4 regions of the Paenibacillus sp. FSL K6-1566 genome follow, and region 3 is predicted to be linked to each of the others. Evidence: riboswitches for the same ligand, from Rfam matches in the RefSeq annotation. Region 3 holds a riboswitch; each other region holds the start of a gene.
What was found. Region 3 has a riboswitch for cyclic di-AMP ahead of NST08_RS27515 (APC family permease). Riboswitches for the same ligand answer to the same signal wherever they lie in the genome.
Positions count from the first base shown of each region.

Region 1: another riboswitch for cyclic di-AMP. It lies ahead of NST08_RS00145 (3D domain-containing protein); the one in region 3 lies ahead of NST08_RS27515 (APC family permease).
Region 2: another riboswitch for cyclic di-AMP. It lies ahead of NST08_RS24485 (TrkH family potassium uptake protein); the one in region 3 lies ahead of NST08_RS27515 (APC family permease).
Region 4: another riboswitch for cyclic di-AMP. It lies ahead of NST08_RS17560 (C40 family peptidase); the one in region 3 lies ahead of NST08_RS27515 (APC family permease).

Region 1 is NZ_JBBOSR010000001.1:29,065-33,276, forward strand. Features, by position in the region: gene NST08_RS00135 (HD domain-containing protein) at 1-587, shown strand, start outside; gene NST08_RS00140 (TatD family hydrolase) at 754-1,521, shown strand; cyclic di-AMP (ydaO/yuaA leader) riboswitch at 1,733-1,946, shown strand; gene NST08_RS00145 (3D domain-containing protein) at 2,223-3,413, shown strand; gene rnmV (ribonuclease M5) at 3,644-4,192, shown strand; gene rsmA (16S rRNA (adenine(1518)-N(6)/adenine(1519)-N(6))-dimethyltransferase RsmA) at 4,194-4,212, shown strand, end outside.
Region 2 is NZ_JBBOSR010000001.1:5,489,185-5,493,396, reverse strand. Features, by position in the region: gene NST08_RS24490 (CPBP family intramembrane glutamic endopeptidase) at 1-1,536, opposite strand, end outside; cyclic di-AMP (ydaO/yuaA leader) riboswitch at 1,828-1,974, shown strand; gene NST08_RS24485 (TrkH family potassium uptake protein) at 2,050-3,378, shown strand; gene NST08_RS24480 (potassium channel family protein) at 3,395-4,069, shown strand; gene NST08_RS24475 (LysR family transcriptional regulator) at 4,091-4,212, opposite strand, start outside.
Region 3 is NZ_JBBOSR010000001.1:6,129,036-6,133,247, reverse strand. Features, by position in the region: gene NST08_RS27520 (amino acid permease) at 1-401, opposite strand, end outside; gene NST08_RS27515 (APC family permease) at 697-2,523, opposite strand; cyclic di-AMP (ydaO/yuaA leader) riboswitch at 2,700-2,882, opposite strand; gene NST08_RS27510 (molybdopterin-containing oxidoreductase family protein) at 3,457-4,212, shown strand, end outside.
Region 4 is NZ_JBBOSR010000001.1:4,012,036-4,016,247, forward strand. Features, by position in the region: gene NST08_RS17555 (stalk domain-containing protein) at 1-1,086, shown strand, start outside; gene NST08_RS17560 (C40 family peptidase) at 1,427-1,903, opposite strand; cyclic di-AMP (ydaO/yuaA leader) riboswitch at 1,907-2,040, opposite strand; gene NST08_RS17565 (glycoside hydrolase family 28 protein) at 2,409-3,977, opposite strand.

The DNA of each region.
Region 1 (4,212 bases), 6.1 Mb from region 3:
ACCCGGTAACAAGAAGCTCGGAAATCATACTGCGCCAGATTTTCCGCCGGGCGAAGGAGCTCTATGAAGCAGGGTATGCGTTTCAGTTCATGATCGAACCGCTGCCGGCTCTGTTCGAAGGCCGCTTGACCGTTCAGCAGTATCTGCGGCTGGATGAGGCGCTCATTCAAACGGCGTTTCTGCAATGGACGGCCGAGCAAGACCAGCTCCTTAGCGAATTATGCGGCCGATTCATCCATCGGAAGCTCTATAAATATATAGAAATCGACACCGGCAACCCGGAGACAATCGACGCCATCCGCCAGGCGTTTCGGGAGGCGGGTCTTGATCCCGCATATGATGTGGAGATTGATTTTCCGACCGATCTTCCTTATGATAAGTTTCATTCGGGCATGCCGCTGAACGAGAAGCAAATTCTGCTGCTGGACCGGCATGACCAGCTTCGGGAAATTTCCGAGGTGTCCGATATCGTGCGCTCCATTAGCGGGATCCATAAGGGCCGGAATTATCTATATTACCCGGAGGAGAGGTTAGAGCCGCTGCTTGACCGGATGCCGGCCGAAGTTGCGGATTTATTTCGCAGGTAGGGATGAGTCCGTTATATTCGATGGACCATGGGCTTGGATCATGGATGGACCTGGTTCAAGGCCGGACGCACGAGGCATTGATAATGGACAACCATAGAACGGAATGATAAAGATTGTGCCGGATAAGATACGATCAAGGATCGACAAGAAAGGAGTGGGAGAGAACATGCTGTTCGACACACACACCCATCTGGATGCTCCCCAATTCGACGAGGACCGGGACGAGACGATTGCCCGGGCGCTTGAAGCCGGTGTTAGCCGGATGATCAATATCGGATTTAATCGCGAGACGATTCCGACCACGATGGAATTGGCGGAGACATATGATTTTATATATGCGGCGGTAGGCTGGCATCCCGTGGATGCGATCACGATGGAGGAGGGCGACCTGGAATGGATCGCTTCGCTCTGCAGTCATGAGAAAGTCGTTGCGATCGGAGAGATCGGCCTCGATTATCATTGGGATACGTCTCCGAAGGAGGTGCAGCACCGGGTGCTTCGCAGCCAAATCGGACTGGCCCGGGAGCTCCATATGCCGATTGTAATTCATAACCGTGATGCGCATGAGGATATCGTGAAGATTTTGAAGGAAGAGAAGGCTCATGAGGTTGGCGGCGTGATGCATTCGTTCTCGGGCAGCTGGGAAACGGCCAAGTTATGCCTGGATATGGGCTTTCATATTTCGTTCGGCGGGCCGATTACGTTCAAAAATGCCAAGCAGCCGAAGGAGGTTCTGGCCAAGGTTCCGCTCGATCGTCTGCTCATTGAAACGGACTCGCCTTACCTGACTCCACACCCCTTCCGAGGGAAGCGAAATGAGTCCGCTTATGTGAAATTGGTGGCCGAGACGGCAGCCGAAATTCGGGGCATGTCCTTCGATGAACTGGTCCAAATTACCACTAAAAATGCTCTGGAACGATTTGGTATTTCATGAAAACGGGAGCAAAAGCGATGAAATAGTGAGGAATTGCGATTAATTAAAGTTTTTTAACCTGAAAAGACGATTGTTTTACAATTTTTTAACCATTTACATCAAAAAATGTGCTTGATTGTTCCTTTACAACCTGCATGGAAACAGGATATCATCTTTTCAGTGATAAGAAGCTGCAAGTTTGCAAAGCTGAAACTTCAGCGATCATATTTCATGAACCGTCTCGCTTAATCTCCGAAGTTTGGGGAACGGGGGAACCGATACTGCCGTGCATGGTAAACTGTCGTGCACGAGCCGTATATGATTTCTTTATCGGGTCTTTGGGGTGAATGTGAAGGTCCTCGCCATGAGCGGGCGACCGAATCTAGGGCGTCTCTCTTACGTCCGAACCCGACAGCTAACTCCGTAAGCGAAGTAAGAGGGGAATTCTCGTGCATACCATTTCCATGATTTCAATCATCAGGAAGCCACGTTAGAGCCTCTAGTACTCTTTCACGCTGGCTTCTTTTATTTTTGAATATTGGAGAAGGTGTCGTCATACTGTTGGTAAACAGGAGGTGATTCCTAGTGGTGAACGGGAAGACGGGGATTGACGCAGGGCGTTAGATAGATAGCAGCACGCCTTGCGAGAATAACTGCTATAGTCACGTCAAAGGCATTCATGCGTTACCTAAGACGGCGGGACTATGAAGGAGGATGGAATAGTGGGCATTTTTCAACCTGAAGAAACCCATGAATCACAATCATCCAGCATGTCTTACGCATTGCGATGGAAGCATGAGAATTTGCGTCAATTGATGATGCTCGGCGCCATGGGGGCTGTTACGGTATCACTTCTCGTATCGCTGGTTATCCATGATCAATCGGGCAAGCAAGTTCAAATTGTGGTCGATGGCCGCGTAACCACGGTAGAAACCAGAGGATCGTTGCTTCAGGAATTGCTGGATGAGCAAGCGATCACGCTGAATCCGCAGGATCAGGTCTCGATGCCTTTAAACGGGACGATCCAGGATGGGGACCGGATTATCATTGACCGTGCAATCCCAGTTAAAGTAACAGTAGGGGGCACCACCAAAACCATATTCACGACCCAGGACACGGTCGATAGTGTACTCAAAGAAGCTGGCATTACGATCAAGGGTGAAGATATAGTAAAGCCGTCACAGGACACCAAGCTTACCAGTGATATGGACATTCAAATCGTTCGGGTTACGAAGCAGACCGTATCGGAGAAGGAGAACCGTGAGTTCCGCGTCATCAAGACTGCGGATCCGTCGCTGGAGCGCGGTGATAACCGTGTCATTCAGCGGGGCGAGCCGGGCGTTCTCGTTCATCACTACGAGAAGGTGTACCATAACGGCAAGCTCGTATCCAAGACGAAGGTCTCGCAAGAGGTCGAGCGTAAGACGAAGGACAAAATTATTGCCGTAGGCACGAAGAAGGTAGAGAAGCCTGTCGTGCTTCAAGCGGCAGCGACTCCAAATGTGAAGTCTGCCCCAGCGAAGCTTACGGGCACTAGAAAGGTATCCACCGCCAAAGCGACGGAGAATAACGTCATCTCCAGAGCGGGTGTCGATTTCAAATACCAGAAAGTGCTGAATAATGTTTCAATGACCGCATATTCCGCTGAGCAGGAGGGAATCGGAACCCGCACGGCTTCCGGAACACGGGTTACCGAGGGCCGGACGATTGCGGTTGATCCGAGCATCATTCCGATCGGCTGGTGGGTGTACATCGAAGGCATTGGCTTCCGCCGTGCAGAGGATACCGGCGGAGCGATTAAGGGACATAAAATTGATGTGTATTACGATTCGCTGAAAGCGGCCATGAACTTTGGCCGGAAATCGGGGCGCACCGTTTATGTGATCGGTCCCGTAAAGCCTGATTTGAACTAATGAATCCCATTTTCTAATGACATTGCCATTCTAATGCTAACGAATTTAGCTTATAATAGATCATAATGAAGAAGAGGAGAAACTCCTCTTCTTTTGTTATTTTGCGGCGTATTGGTCGCATTTTGGGGCCATCATGTAAAAAATACGCCGTATGGTTTCAGCCGATGCCGATTCAAGGAGAACGGTCGGACAGGCGGTATGTGTCCTTTTGGGAAGGAAGAGAGAACGTTATGATCCGAGAAGTAATTGTGGTTGAAGGCAGGGACGATACGGTAGCGATCAAGCGTGCGGTGGATGCCGACACGATCGAGACCGGCGGCTCTGCTATTAATAAGCATACGCTGCGCCGTATTGCCCTCGCGAAGGAGCGCAGGGGGGTTATTATCCTGACAGACCCCGATCATGCAGGGGAACGGATTCGCAAGATCATCGACCGTCATGTCCCCGGCTGCAAGCACGCCTTCATACCGGAGGCGGATGCGACGCGCAAGGGCGATATCGGAGTCGAGAACGCATCTCCGGAGGCTATACGGCATGCCCTGGATCGCGTCCACACCTCATTTGAGGGGGCGGAGAGTCAGATCAGCCTGGAGGATATGATCGATGCGGGGCTGACGGCTCATCCGGAGGCTGCAGCCCGGAGAATGTTCATGGGAAATGTCCTGGGTATCGGGTATTGCAACTCCAAGCAGTTCCATAAACGTATGGCGATGTTTCAAATATCGCGTGAAGAGTTTCTGGCGGCGCTTGCGCAGCTGGAAGAGGGAGGCCAAAGCTGATATGAACCGGATGGAAGATA
Region 2 (4,212 bases), 640 kb from region 3:
TCCCATGAGAATGCTGTTGAAGACGACATGCGAGAACATGGCCGCAATATATCCGTATTTCAGGAAAATATAGCTGAACAGCAGGCCGATAATGACCAGCTCAATCGGGCGGGATACGACTGGGTAAATCGGATACAGCGTATGGCCGAGCGCCCAGATGATCGAGGTGATCAAACTCGCGACAAAGGTGCTGCGCACGATTTTCTTCACCATTCTAATGCCGAACAGCCGGTACACCGCTTCCTCCGAAATGCCTGCCAGCCAAGCCATCAGCGGAAACAGCCATGGATAGAGCATGTTGTAAGGCGACTGCGAGGCATCGGTCGTGGACCAGGTGTTCAAGGTCAGGCCGAGCGCGATGAAGATCAAGGACTGAATGCCGAGCAGAATGAGGGCCCACAAATAGCCCACCTTCATGCTTTCCAAGACATAGCGGCCGTACCCGGGCTCCTTGGCACGCGGCCACGGATTAAGCCCGTCTTCCTTCCGCCATAGACCGCTTCCGCCGACAAGCGAGAAATAGAGCAAGGCGGAGAAGACGAGGGAGTAGATGGCGTAGAAGATCATCATCCCGATGATGCCGGTCTCGGACATTCCTTGTGCCTTAAAGACCGGAACCAGGTTGTACGTATTCAGCATCTGGATGACAAACAACAGGACGGACAGCAGGATACCGCGCTTAAACGAGGTATAGGCTCTGGTCTTGACGCTGTAGACGATGGCCAGGATACCGAGCACAAGCGTAAACAAACCGTACCCGACCAGCGTCAGCAGCGTTGCATCCTGCGTCTGCTTGTTCACATAGGCAGCATGCGCTGCCGGAACCGAGAACGCGGGCTCGAAGGAACGCAGTGTCCCATGTTCAAAGGTAAATGCCAGCTGCAGCCTCGAATCCCCGATGGCGGCTTCCGTGACGGTATATCTCAGCTTAGGTTCGCCTTCCCGGGTAGAAAGCTGCAGCTGCGTCGCATCGTATCCGGCCCACTTGAGCCACGGCTCCGCGAGCGCCTGCTTCTCGGCCAGCGTCATGCCTTCCTCAACCAGAAGCAGCATTTGCTTCCGGACCTCCCCTTGATTCAGCTCGATCCTGTCGTAACTGGAGCGGGCGGAATCATAGGAGAATCCCGCGATGCCGGCATTCTGCATATGCACATCCACGTTCAGCGCATCGCCACCCGGCAAGGTGAAGCGGACGCGGTATACGTCATATGGGTATTTGGCTTCGTAATTCTTGTTATACTCCTTTAGCTTCTTTTCCTTGGCCAAATATCCGTACAGCTCGGAGTTGGACTGGTATGTAACAAGGGGGTCTTGCCCTTCGGAAGCAGGAAACCCTAAACGTTCGCGAGCGAACCGTGACGCCGCTTGCGCAGCCTCATCCTTGGAAATGATTTGCGGATAGGGCGTATCGGTCGACTCGAAGGAAGTGGATGGGAGTACCTGGAATATAAGAAACAGGATCAGACCGATGATGGCCGGTGCGATAAGCTTCTTTAGGTTAGGTGTCAGCTTCAGGGGCTCTTCGGCACGGTTCATGAAATTCCTCCTCTTAATTTTAGTGCTTTCCGATATGAATAACCGGCCCCGCAAAAAGCGGATCATAGAGTCAATATAACATACATATGAAGAACAAGCCCTGCTTATCCCAAAGGGCCAATAATGAAATAAAACGCTGAAAATGAATGAAAGGTTTCGAAAACGTTAGAGAACCATATCCTTGTACTCTTGAATATGCCCAATTCGCGCTCATTTAAAGACTTTTTGGTAAAAAAACGACGTTGGGTTCGCTTCCGGATTGCGTTATAATCACATCATGCTTCAAGGAACCGAATAAACCAGCCGAATTTCGTAATGAGAACGGGGGAACCATGTAATTGGGGTGAATTTCATGATCTCTTTCGGATCATGGATAGGGCGGCCTGTGATAATGCCCGAATCCGTCAGCTAACCTCGTAGGCTGTTGCACAGGAACCAGACCGTGAAGGGCACTGTTTTCCAGTGTCTTTTTTCTTTGATTTTTTTGGAGAAGGTGAAACTTTGAACTCAAAAATGAAGTGGCTTAAGCTGTCACCTCCGCAGATCCTTGCGCTCGGTTTTGCGGCGGCGATCCTGGTCGGTACCATTCTGCTCATGCTGCCCGTATCCAGCAGGACCGGCGAACCGATCAGCGGGATTGACGCCATGTTTACGGCGGCTTCCGCCGTCTGTCTGACCGGGCTTGTTGTCGTGGATACAGGCACAAGCTTCAGTGCTTTCGGACATACGGTGATCCTTCTGCTCATTCAACTCAGCGGGCTCGGGTTTATGACGATGGCAACCCTGTTCGCCCTGGTATTCAAGCGGAGGATATCGCTCAAGGACCGGCTTGTTCTGCAGGAAGCGATGAATCAGTCCTCCATCGAAGGGATCGTTCGTTTGATCCGGCGGGTGTTTATCTATTCCTTGACCTTCGAGGCGTGCGCTGCCGTACTGTTTACACTGCGCTGGGCATGGGATATGCCTATTGGAAAAGCCCTCTATTTTGGGGTGTTCCATTCCGTTTCGCTGTTTAACAATGCAGGCTTCGATCTGTTCGGTGATTTTCATAGTCTCACGGATTATGTCGATGATCCGTTGGTAAACATCGTATCCATGCTGTTGATCATATCCGGCGGCATCGGGTTCGTTGTATTATCCGATTTGATCGATTTCCGTCAAAAAAGGAAGCTGTCGCTTCACTCCAAGGTCGTTCTCTCGATGTCGGGGGCGTTGATCTTCATCGGGGCGATCATCATATTTATTTTTGAGTTCACCAATCCGTTAACGCTGGGCTCCTTGGACGGGGGAGGTAAAGTGCTCGCCTCGTTCTTCCAATCGGTCAGTCCGCGAACAGCGGGCGCGAATTCGATTGATATCGGCGGCCTAAGGCAAGCTACGCAATTTTTCATTATTATACTTATGTTTATCGGAGCGTCGCCGGGATCGACCGGGGGCGGAATCAAGACGACAACCTTTATGGTGATGGTAGGGGCCGTATTCGCAATGATGAGAGGGCGTGAGGACATCGTCTTATTCCGGTTTCGCCTCGCTCAGGAGCGGGTCTTAAAGGCGTTAACGATTGCGCTTCTTGCGCTGCTGCTCGTATTGACGGTATCCATGATCCTGTCCACGACAGAGGATGCGGATTTCCTGGAGATTCTATTCGAAACGACCTCGGCCTTCGGTACCGTCGGCTTGTCGATGGGATTAACGCCGGATTTGACGGTGTTCGGCAAAATATTGATCAGCTTAACGATGTTTGCCGGACGTCTAGGTCCGCTGACGCTGGCTTATGCACTCGGTCCGAAAAAGGGTAAAGAATTGTATCGTCATCCGGAAGGCAAAATGATTATTGGATAAGGAGTATAGGAGAGACATGAAACCAAAGCAATTTGCAGTGATCGGTTTGGGGCGGTTCGGCTCGAGTCTGGCACTGGAACTAATGGAACTAGGCTATGAGGTTCTCGGCATTGACCGGAACGAAGAGGTCGTCGAGGATATGAGCGAGTATCTGACCCATACGGTGGTCGCCGATGCTACGGATGAGGAGATGCTGAAATCGCTCGGCATCCGCAACTTCGACTGCGGGATCGTCGCGATCGGAGACGATATCCAGATGAGCATTCTGTCCGCCATCCTGCTCAAGGAGCTTGGCGTATCGACCGTCGTGGCCAAAGCGATTTCCGTGCTGCACGGCCGGGCGCTGCAGAAGCTGGGTGTGGACCGGGTCATCTTCCCCGAACGGGATATGGGAATCCGTGTGGCTCACCAGCTGGTTACGCCGAATCTGCTCGACTATATCGAATTATCTAAGGATTATTTGATCGTGGAAATGACGGTAACCGATTGTATGGACGGCAAGACGTTAAGCGAACTGAACACGCGCGTCCGTTACGGTGTCACGGTGGTCGCCCTCAACAAGCGATCCGGCATTATCGTCGCGCCGACGGCGATGGACGTGGTCAACGCCGGCGATGTTATGGTCGTCATCGGCTCCAACGACAATGTGGAGCGGTTTGAGACGGAAGTCGTGAATCTGCAGCAGAAATAATATAAAAAAACCTGACGATCTCTAGGTCGTCAGGTTTTTTCGCTGCTTCTCTTCCGCAAGGCTTCGGAAGAGCACCTCGGTTTCGTTAATCCAGCGGCGGGCGGCGCTGCTAAGCTCTGAAGCATCCCCGTAAATCAGCGAGG
Region 3 (4,212 bases):
TGCACATACCCCGACCAGCTGCTGGATACGAGGGCGCTTGCAAAGCCGTATTCCAGGAGCAAATCCCAGCCCATCAGCCAAGCGAGGCCTTCCCCAAAGGCGGAGTAGCTGTACGTATACGCGCTGCCGGCTACCGGCACGGTGGAGGCGAATTCGGCATAGCATAGTGCGCAGAAGGCGCATACCAGCCCTGCCAGGAGGAATGACAAGATCAGTCCCGGACCGGCATGGGTGGCGGCCGTCACGCCGGTTAATACGAAAATTCCCGTTCCCACGATAGAACCGACGCCAAGGACGATCAAGTCCATGACGCCGAGCTGTTTCTTCAATGCGGAACGCACTTCTCCGCCTGTCAAAGGCGGAATCGGCTTCTTGCGAAGCAGATTGTGTTTCAAGCTCATAAATGGAGTCTCCTAGATGTTTATTTAGATAGATTTCCCCGATGCATGACCCATCCATTCCGACATTATAAAGAAAAATAAGACGCTTTGAAAGCCTAAGGCTGCCTGTCCCCAGAAAAAAGCCTATGTCGAAGGTGTTGGCGGCCATGCGCGTACGCTTTCCTTCGGTAAATTACCAGTCTCTTCCCAATCCATCTCAGAAGAATCAGCATCAGCCGCTTGGGAGCGGATGTGGGAAGCGAACCGGATGCAAAGGCAGAAAAAAGCCCGTCCCCGCCATGGGTCCGGGCTGCAGCTATTTCTTCAAATGATAAGGAACCGTTGTAAGAATAACATCCCGCCGGTAAAGCAGATGAGCGCGAATGAGCAAGCTCGACTGATTGTGCAGGAAGTTGTGCCACCCCTTCTTTGGAATGAACTGTGGAATGACGACCGTCACCTGGTAGTCGGACTCGCTGGCCTTGCGCTGTACCGTGTCGATGAATTTAGTGAGCGGCGAGATGATGCTTCGGTATGGCGAATGCAGCGTCACCAGCCGGACGTCCGGCTGCCACTTCTTCCATTTTTCCTCGAAAGCAATCTGGTCTTCCCGTTCAAAATTCACGTAAACGGCGATGATTTGGTCAGCGGACAGCGATTTGGCATAATTGAGCGAGTTCTCCACCACATGCGTAATGCCGGCTACCGGCACGATAATAATGTTGCCTTCGATCGGCTTTGCCGGCTCGCAGGTCGTAATCCGCAGCTGATCGGCGACCGCTTCATAGTGACTCCGAATCCGGGTGAAAATCCAGATGATAAGCGGCAGAAACAGAAGCACCGACCACACCTGGGCAAATTTCGTGAAGAAAAAGATCAACGTTACCGCAAAGCTGATAACAGCCCCCGTCGTGTTAATGACCAGCTTGGGGATCCAGCCTTGAGGCTTCTCGCGAATCCACTTCACCATCATTCCCGTCTGCGACAAAGTAAACGGAATGAATACGCCGACGGCGTACAACGGGATCAGATGCTCGGTTTTGCCCTCGAAGGCCACGATCAGCACGATGGACAGAAGGCCAAGGATGATGATGCCGTTGGAATACCCCAAGCGGTCCCCCCGGACCGTGAACATTCGCGGGATGAACTTATCCTTTGCCAGGTTGACGGCCAGCAGAGGAAATGCCGAATACCCCGTGTTGGCGGCCAGGATCAGGATTAACGCAGTAGTCCCCTGAATGAAATAATACAGCGCGTTCCGGCCGAAGGTATGCTCGGCGATTTGGGAGACAACCGTCACCTCTTCGCTGGGGCTGACCCCGTAATAATAGGCCAGGAATACGATCCCTGAAAATAACAGGGCGAGCAGGGAGCCCATCGCGGCCAGGGTTTTGGCGGCGTTGTTCGGCGCGGGCTCCTTGAAGTTCGGGATGGCGTTGGATATGGCTTCGACCCCGGTCAGCGCGGAGCTGCCTGAAGCGAACGCCCGCAGGAGCAGAAACAGGCTCAGTCCGGCGACGGGCGTGCCGATCTTGGTGTGCAGGTCCGGCGAAGCGTGGCCGGTTGCAATATCGTAGAGACCGACGCCGATCAGAATAAACAAGGCCAGCACGAACAGGTAGACCGGATAGGCCAGGATCGAGGCGGATTCCGTCACGCCCCGCAAGTTCAGCACAGTAAGAAACAGGACGAACAGCACGGCGATCCCGACGTTATAGGGACGAAGCTCGGGAAAAGCCGACGTAATCGCATCCGTCCCGGCCGATACGCTGACCGCAACGGTTAGGATATAGTCGACGAGCAAGGAGCCTCCGGCAACGAGGCCTGGATACATGCCCAGATTCCGTTTCGACACGACATAGGCTCCACCGCCCTGCGGATAAGAGAAGATGATCTGTCTGTACGATAGGATCAGCGCCAGCAATAAGACGAGAACGCCGATGGCGATCGGGATGGAATACCAATAGGCAGCCGCGCCGACAGTCATCAGCACCAGCAGGATTTGCTCGGGGCCGTAGGCGACGGATGACAGGGCATCGGATGACAAAATCGCCAGGGCCTTGGTTTTATTCAATTTTTGATCGCCTAATTCATTGGATTTGAGCGGTCTTCCGATGAGGAAGCGCTTGATGGAAGATAGCATCGTGTTTCACCACCGATTCGATTTGGATTTTGGGTCGTTCTCCCCAAAAAAGCATAAAGCTATGTGGCTTGGGTGAATGGTCAAGGGCCGGGCATGGGATGCATCTCCATTTCGATTTTTCGATTTTTGGCATAGAAAAAACACAGGTTAGAGCCTGTGTTTTTTGCACAAGTTCACAACCCTCCCATTAACGCCTACGAGGTTAGCTGTCGGATTCGGGCGCGAGAGTCGCCCTACCTGATGCCGCGCGGGACCGGCCGCGGTTATTCAGGATTCACCCCATAGTATGGCTGCCGCATCGGCAGGCATACGCTTCGGTTCCCCCATTTTCCTCTCTGGAAATTCGGCGAATCAACTGTGAGATTATATTGGATTTGAAATCTGAATAGTATATTACGCCTGCGGCATTCGATTGTAAAACGGCCTTTTGCCGCTATTTTCGGCAGTAAGGAACCGAATGATCCATAAGTAAGCGATTACATAGGATACGGACTTTCGCGGGATCATTATTTTGCAGATTTACGCAATAAATCGCTGAATGCGAAGATTTGGAAACTGAAAGCGCGGTAGGGAAAGCAGAAAACGCGGTGAGGGGAAAAGGTAGGCGTGCAGATAAAAGAGGATGCTCCTATCGAAGAAGCAAGCCGAAGAGAGCATTCGCGGCCGCTTCTTGAGCCGGCCGTAATGTAAATTCGCCATGCCGTATCTCGGGGGAGGAGATACATGCATGGCGAATTTTTGGGAGTGGTCCATGATATGGCGAGGAGGAGAAAGGGTCTGGGTTTCTCATCCTTGCTCTTGATAGAAATATACCCGGGAGTTCGAGGGGTGAATCACATCTTTAGAAAAAAATGTATGACTTTACGATAAGGCTGATTTTTTTTAAGATAAGGGGATACGAAAGAGGCTGGAGGACAAGGGGGAGAGGACAAATTGATTCATCAGAAACACGGCGTATTTCCGGCGGTTTGCCCGCTGGATTGTCCGGATACTTGCAGCCTGCTGCTGCATAAAGAGAACGGGAAAATCGTAAAGGTTACAGGCAACCCCGACCATCCGATCACGCAAGGCGCGATCTGCAATAAAGTCCGCAATATGGCTCACCGGGTATACCATCCGGAGCGTGTCCTGTATCCGCTGCGCCGGACCGGCCCGAAAGGGGCCGGCTCATTTGAGCGGATCAGCTGGGACGAGGCGATCCGGGAAATCGCGGACCGGTACAAGGCGCTGATTGCATCGGATGGTCCGGAAAGCATCCTGCCTTACAGCTTCTACGGGAACATGGGCATCTTGAGCGTAGACGGCATGGACCGCCGCTTCTTCAACAGGCTGGGCGCCAGCAAGCTGAAGCAGTCCATTTGCAATTCGGCCGGAAACGAAGGCTGGAAATCGGTCATGGGCTTCAACGGGGGGACGGTCCCTGAAGACACGGTGAACGCCGATGTGATCATCGTCTGGGGCGGCAATATCGTCAGCACGAACATGCATCAGGTGGTGCTCGCCGAAAAAGCCCGCAAGCGGGGTGCGAAGGTCGTCGTCATCGATGTTCATAAAAATCAGACCGGCCAATGGGCGGATTGGTTCATTCCGCTGTATCCCGGTACGGATGCCGCGCTTGCCGTCGGGATCATGCACGTCCTGTTCCGGGACGGGCTGGTGGATGAGGCGTTCATGGAACGTTATACGATC
Region 4 (4,212 bases), 2.1 Mb from region 3:
GTGGGCGAGGCACTGGGCATCGACATCAAATGGAACAGCAAGACCCAAACCGTGCAGGCGGTAAAGACCGGCAACGATAACACAACCGAGGTTCAGCTCAGAGTCGGCAGCACCACCGCCGTGGTGAATAAGAAGAACGTCAAGCTGCCCGCAGCGCCGATCATGCGCGAAGGACGCGTGCTGATTCCGCTCAGCTCGTTCAGCAGCCAATTCGGGGCTTCCGTAAGGTGGAATCAGGCAACGCGCACCGTATCGCTCAAATCACCAAAAAGCAAAATGCATCTGCGGGCCTTCTATGCCATTGAATCCTTTAAGGAGCGGGATATTATTCAATGGATGAATTCCGTCGCCTTTGGCTGGAGCCGAATTGACCGTAACGGCGAATTCACCCTTCAAGGGGTTGAATACCGCATGCCGGAAGCCGCCGGAGACATCACGCCCCAGACACTTGTGGCCGATGCGGAAGGACAGGGCATTAAGCCCTATTTGATGGTATATACACTGGACGGTAACGGCGAACTGACAAAAATGATGAGCGACGCCTCGCTGCGGATGAAATCGATCGACGGGATTACCGCCGCCGTTGCGGACAATGGGTTCGGCGGAGTCGTGCTGGATTTCGAAGGATTGGGCTTCAAGCTGGATGCCGCCTCCCAGCAGAAGCTGCTGAACCAATACGTGAAGGACCTTAGAGCTGCCTTGCCGAAAGGGACTGCCCTGTCCTTGGCCGTACCTCCGTTAAACAGCGCCTATAAAGGCTATGATTACAAAACGCTTGCATCGATTGCCGACGATCTGATTATCATGGCATACCAGTATCACCCGGTTGGCACCAAAGACCGGAAGCCGGAACCGAACACGCAAGTGCAGCAGGCTATTCAGCTTGCACTTGATGCCGGAGCCCCTAAGGACAAGCTTCTGCTTGGAATTAGCCTGGGCAGCGAAACGGAGAACTCCATCGACGACAAGCTTGGTCTGGCCAAGCGCTATCAGCTGAAAGGTGCGGCATTGTGGCGGCTCGGTATATTCAGAGTCTACGGTGATGATATCGAAGGCGCCATGAACGAAGCGGTGATCAAAGAGTGATCCGTAATAAAGGTTGAAGCGTGGATGAGTCCATCCTTCCGATCATCACTACACAGGCTGCCGGTCGCTATGGACCTGCAGCCTGTTCGCTTGTTCAATGCTTCCGTGATAACCGAGCATCTCTGACAGCCATTGAAACGACACAAGCTATGAATTAGCCGATGCCAATCTTCCACATGACCGGCACAAAAAAAGATGACCTCTGTCGTATACAGAGGTCATCATCAAGATTATGTATGTATTCGGTGCAATCACTGAAAATCGATCATAGAATTCCTTACCAGGACTTGCAAGACGATCATTGTGCAGAGAGCCGGATCAAGATCAAAGATGAGCTGATCTAGCTAACACTTCCTACCAGCTTCGCATATTCCTCTTGGCTTAACACCCGGCGTGCGGTAACATAACGTGGCTTATAGTAAGAGTCGCTAAGCTTGCTGATTCGAACACCCTTGCTGCTTGAAGCATGTGCGAATTGCCCGTCTCCAATATAAACGCCAGCATGTGAAATTCCCTTGCCGTTCGTGTTGAAGAATACCAGATCACCGACACGCAGCTCTTCCTGGTCTACATGCACGCCTACTTGGGCTTGTCCTTGGGAAGTGCGCGGAAGGTCAAGATCAAAGTTACGGAACATATACAGAATAAATCCGGAGCAATCAAATCCGCTTGTGGTTGTTCCGCCCCACTTGTACGGTGTTCCTACTAACTGCTTCACTTGCTGCTGAAAGTTAGGCTGCTGATCGGCAAACGCTGTCACGGCACCGGAAGAAAAAATGATTGCGGATCCTAGCAAAGAAATGACCAATTTCTTCAAAATATATTCTCTCCTTCGATGCCTACGGAGTTAGCTAAGGGTTCGGCTGAAGGTCACCTATATTCCCTCTACTACAAGAATAATTCACCCAGGACGGTTCCCCCGTTTTCTCTAGCGAAATTCGGCAAAATTCATTAACATTTTGTAACCCTTTCTTAATATAGTATACAAGCTAGCAAACTGTCAATAATATCCGATAAATCTATCGTTTTTTAGATATCGCCGTCGAATCGAAAGAGTTTTAACAGTGTTTTTACTATATGAAAGGTCACATAGTCATGACATTTATGTTAAAATTGTTTCCGTTTTCTAAGCGCGGCGAAAAATCCTCCATGCAAGAAGCCGACACCTAGGGGGGCCGGCTTCTAGCAAATTCATCGATAGAACAAGCATTTGCTTCAGCCATTTTGCAGCTTTCAATGGCGTACCTCCTTATCATATTGAGATTGCAACGGTTATAATTCGATCACCTCCCTTCTAAACCTTAATGCATCCAACAGCAAAGCTACTTGATCACGACCTCCTCCGGTTCCACTTCAGAAGAAATCATAATCTGTCCTGCCCTATCGGCATGCAGCCCCGAGCATTCGATTTGCCCGGACCGTTCCCCGGTAACCACAAGCAAGCGGTCATCCAGCGAGTCGCTTTCCCCCTTGACGTTCACCACCTGTACATTTCGGCTCTGGTGAAAGAGAAGGAGCGGATTTTCCTGATTGCGAAGGACCATATCCTGAATCGTCAGGTTCTTTCCATTGCGGCATACAATGCCTTCCCGACTTGTGATGGCCGACCGCATCACCGTCACGTTCTCCACCGGCATCTCCGGCAGGCCGTTGATGAGGAGCGCAGTATGCGCGCCGCTGCAGACGATATCCTTAATAACAATATTGCGGAACACGGGGGTTTCCTCGGTAACGGGGAGCATCGCTTCCGCTTGGTATTCGCCGGAGCCGGCTTTCCCTTCGTAATATAAATTGAAGGAGATGGCATCCCCGTCGATCTCCCGCATCCGGATCCGTTCGATGAAGATATTTTCGACCACGCCGCCGCGTCCGCGGCAGCTTTTAAACCGGATGCCGATATCGGTGCCGATGAAGGTGCAATCGGATACGTGCACATCCTTGATGCCTCCGGACATTTCACTGCCGACAACGATCCCGCCGTGGCCGTGATAAACGGTGCAGTTCCGGATGCTGATGCGCTCACTCGGCTTTCCCAGCAGGCGCCCGGCTTCATTTTTTCCGGACTTCAGACAGATCGCGTCATCTCCTACATCAAACGAGCTGTTTTCCACGGTCACGTATTTGCACGAATCGATGTCCAGTCCGTCCCCGTTCTGGGCATACCATGGATTGCGGACGGTAATGTTCTGAATGGTAATTTGCTCCGATGCCCAAGGATGCAGGCACCAGGCTGCGGAGTTTTGAAAGGTAGGGCCGCTGAGCAGAATCCGCTTGCAGTTTCTCAAGCTGAGCAGATTGGGTCTCAGATAGTCTCTGACAGACTCATAATCCTGGGGATTCCGGCTGCCTGTTTGTTCGATCCGGGCCAGGTTCTCCATCCCGTCCCGGGCAGCCGGCGTTGGCCACCACAGTCCCCCGTCATCCACGACGCCGCCGGTATGAATTAATCGATCCCACTGGCTTTCCGTCAGCTTCCCTTGCTTAACGGGCCTCCAGGCTTCGCCGCCTCCGTCAAAGATGCCGCTGCCGGTGATTGCGATATCCTCCAACCCTTCTCCATCGAGCGGAGACTGGCAGCGGAACATCTGCCGGCCCTCATAAGCAGACATCCGGATCGGATAAGCTTCGAATTGCTTGCTGAACATGACAAGCGCGCCGGCAGAAGCGTGAAGCTCAATCCGGCTCTGCAGGGTTAACGGACCGGTGTGCCAGATCCCCGGAGGGATGACCACCTTCCCCCCTCCTGCCTTTGCGCAAGCTTCGATTGCTTGATGAAATGCCAGGGTATTGTCGTAAACGCCGTCTCCTACTGCGCCATAGTCTGTGATCATTACTGTGTATTCCGGGATTACAGGCAAGTCGGGACATATTGCTTCTTCTGTTTGTTTCATGCTTACCTCCGCTTTAGTAAGTTTCAAGTTTGCTTATTCGATTGATACCGCATGAAGATGTAAGCGCTTATAAAAAATGCTGCCGATTGCAGCCAAAGCCCTTGAAGATCGGCTGCAGCCATGATATATAAATTTCTACGAACCCAACTAGCCGTATCCGTTGTCTCCGACCTGTTCAGGTATATCAGGCTTCACGAATGACAATAGAATCGGATCCGCGTGTGCAAAGGAGTTA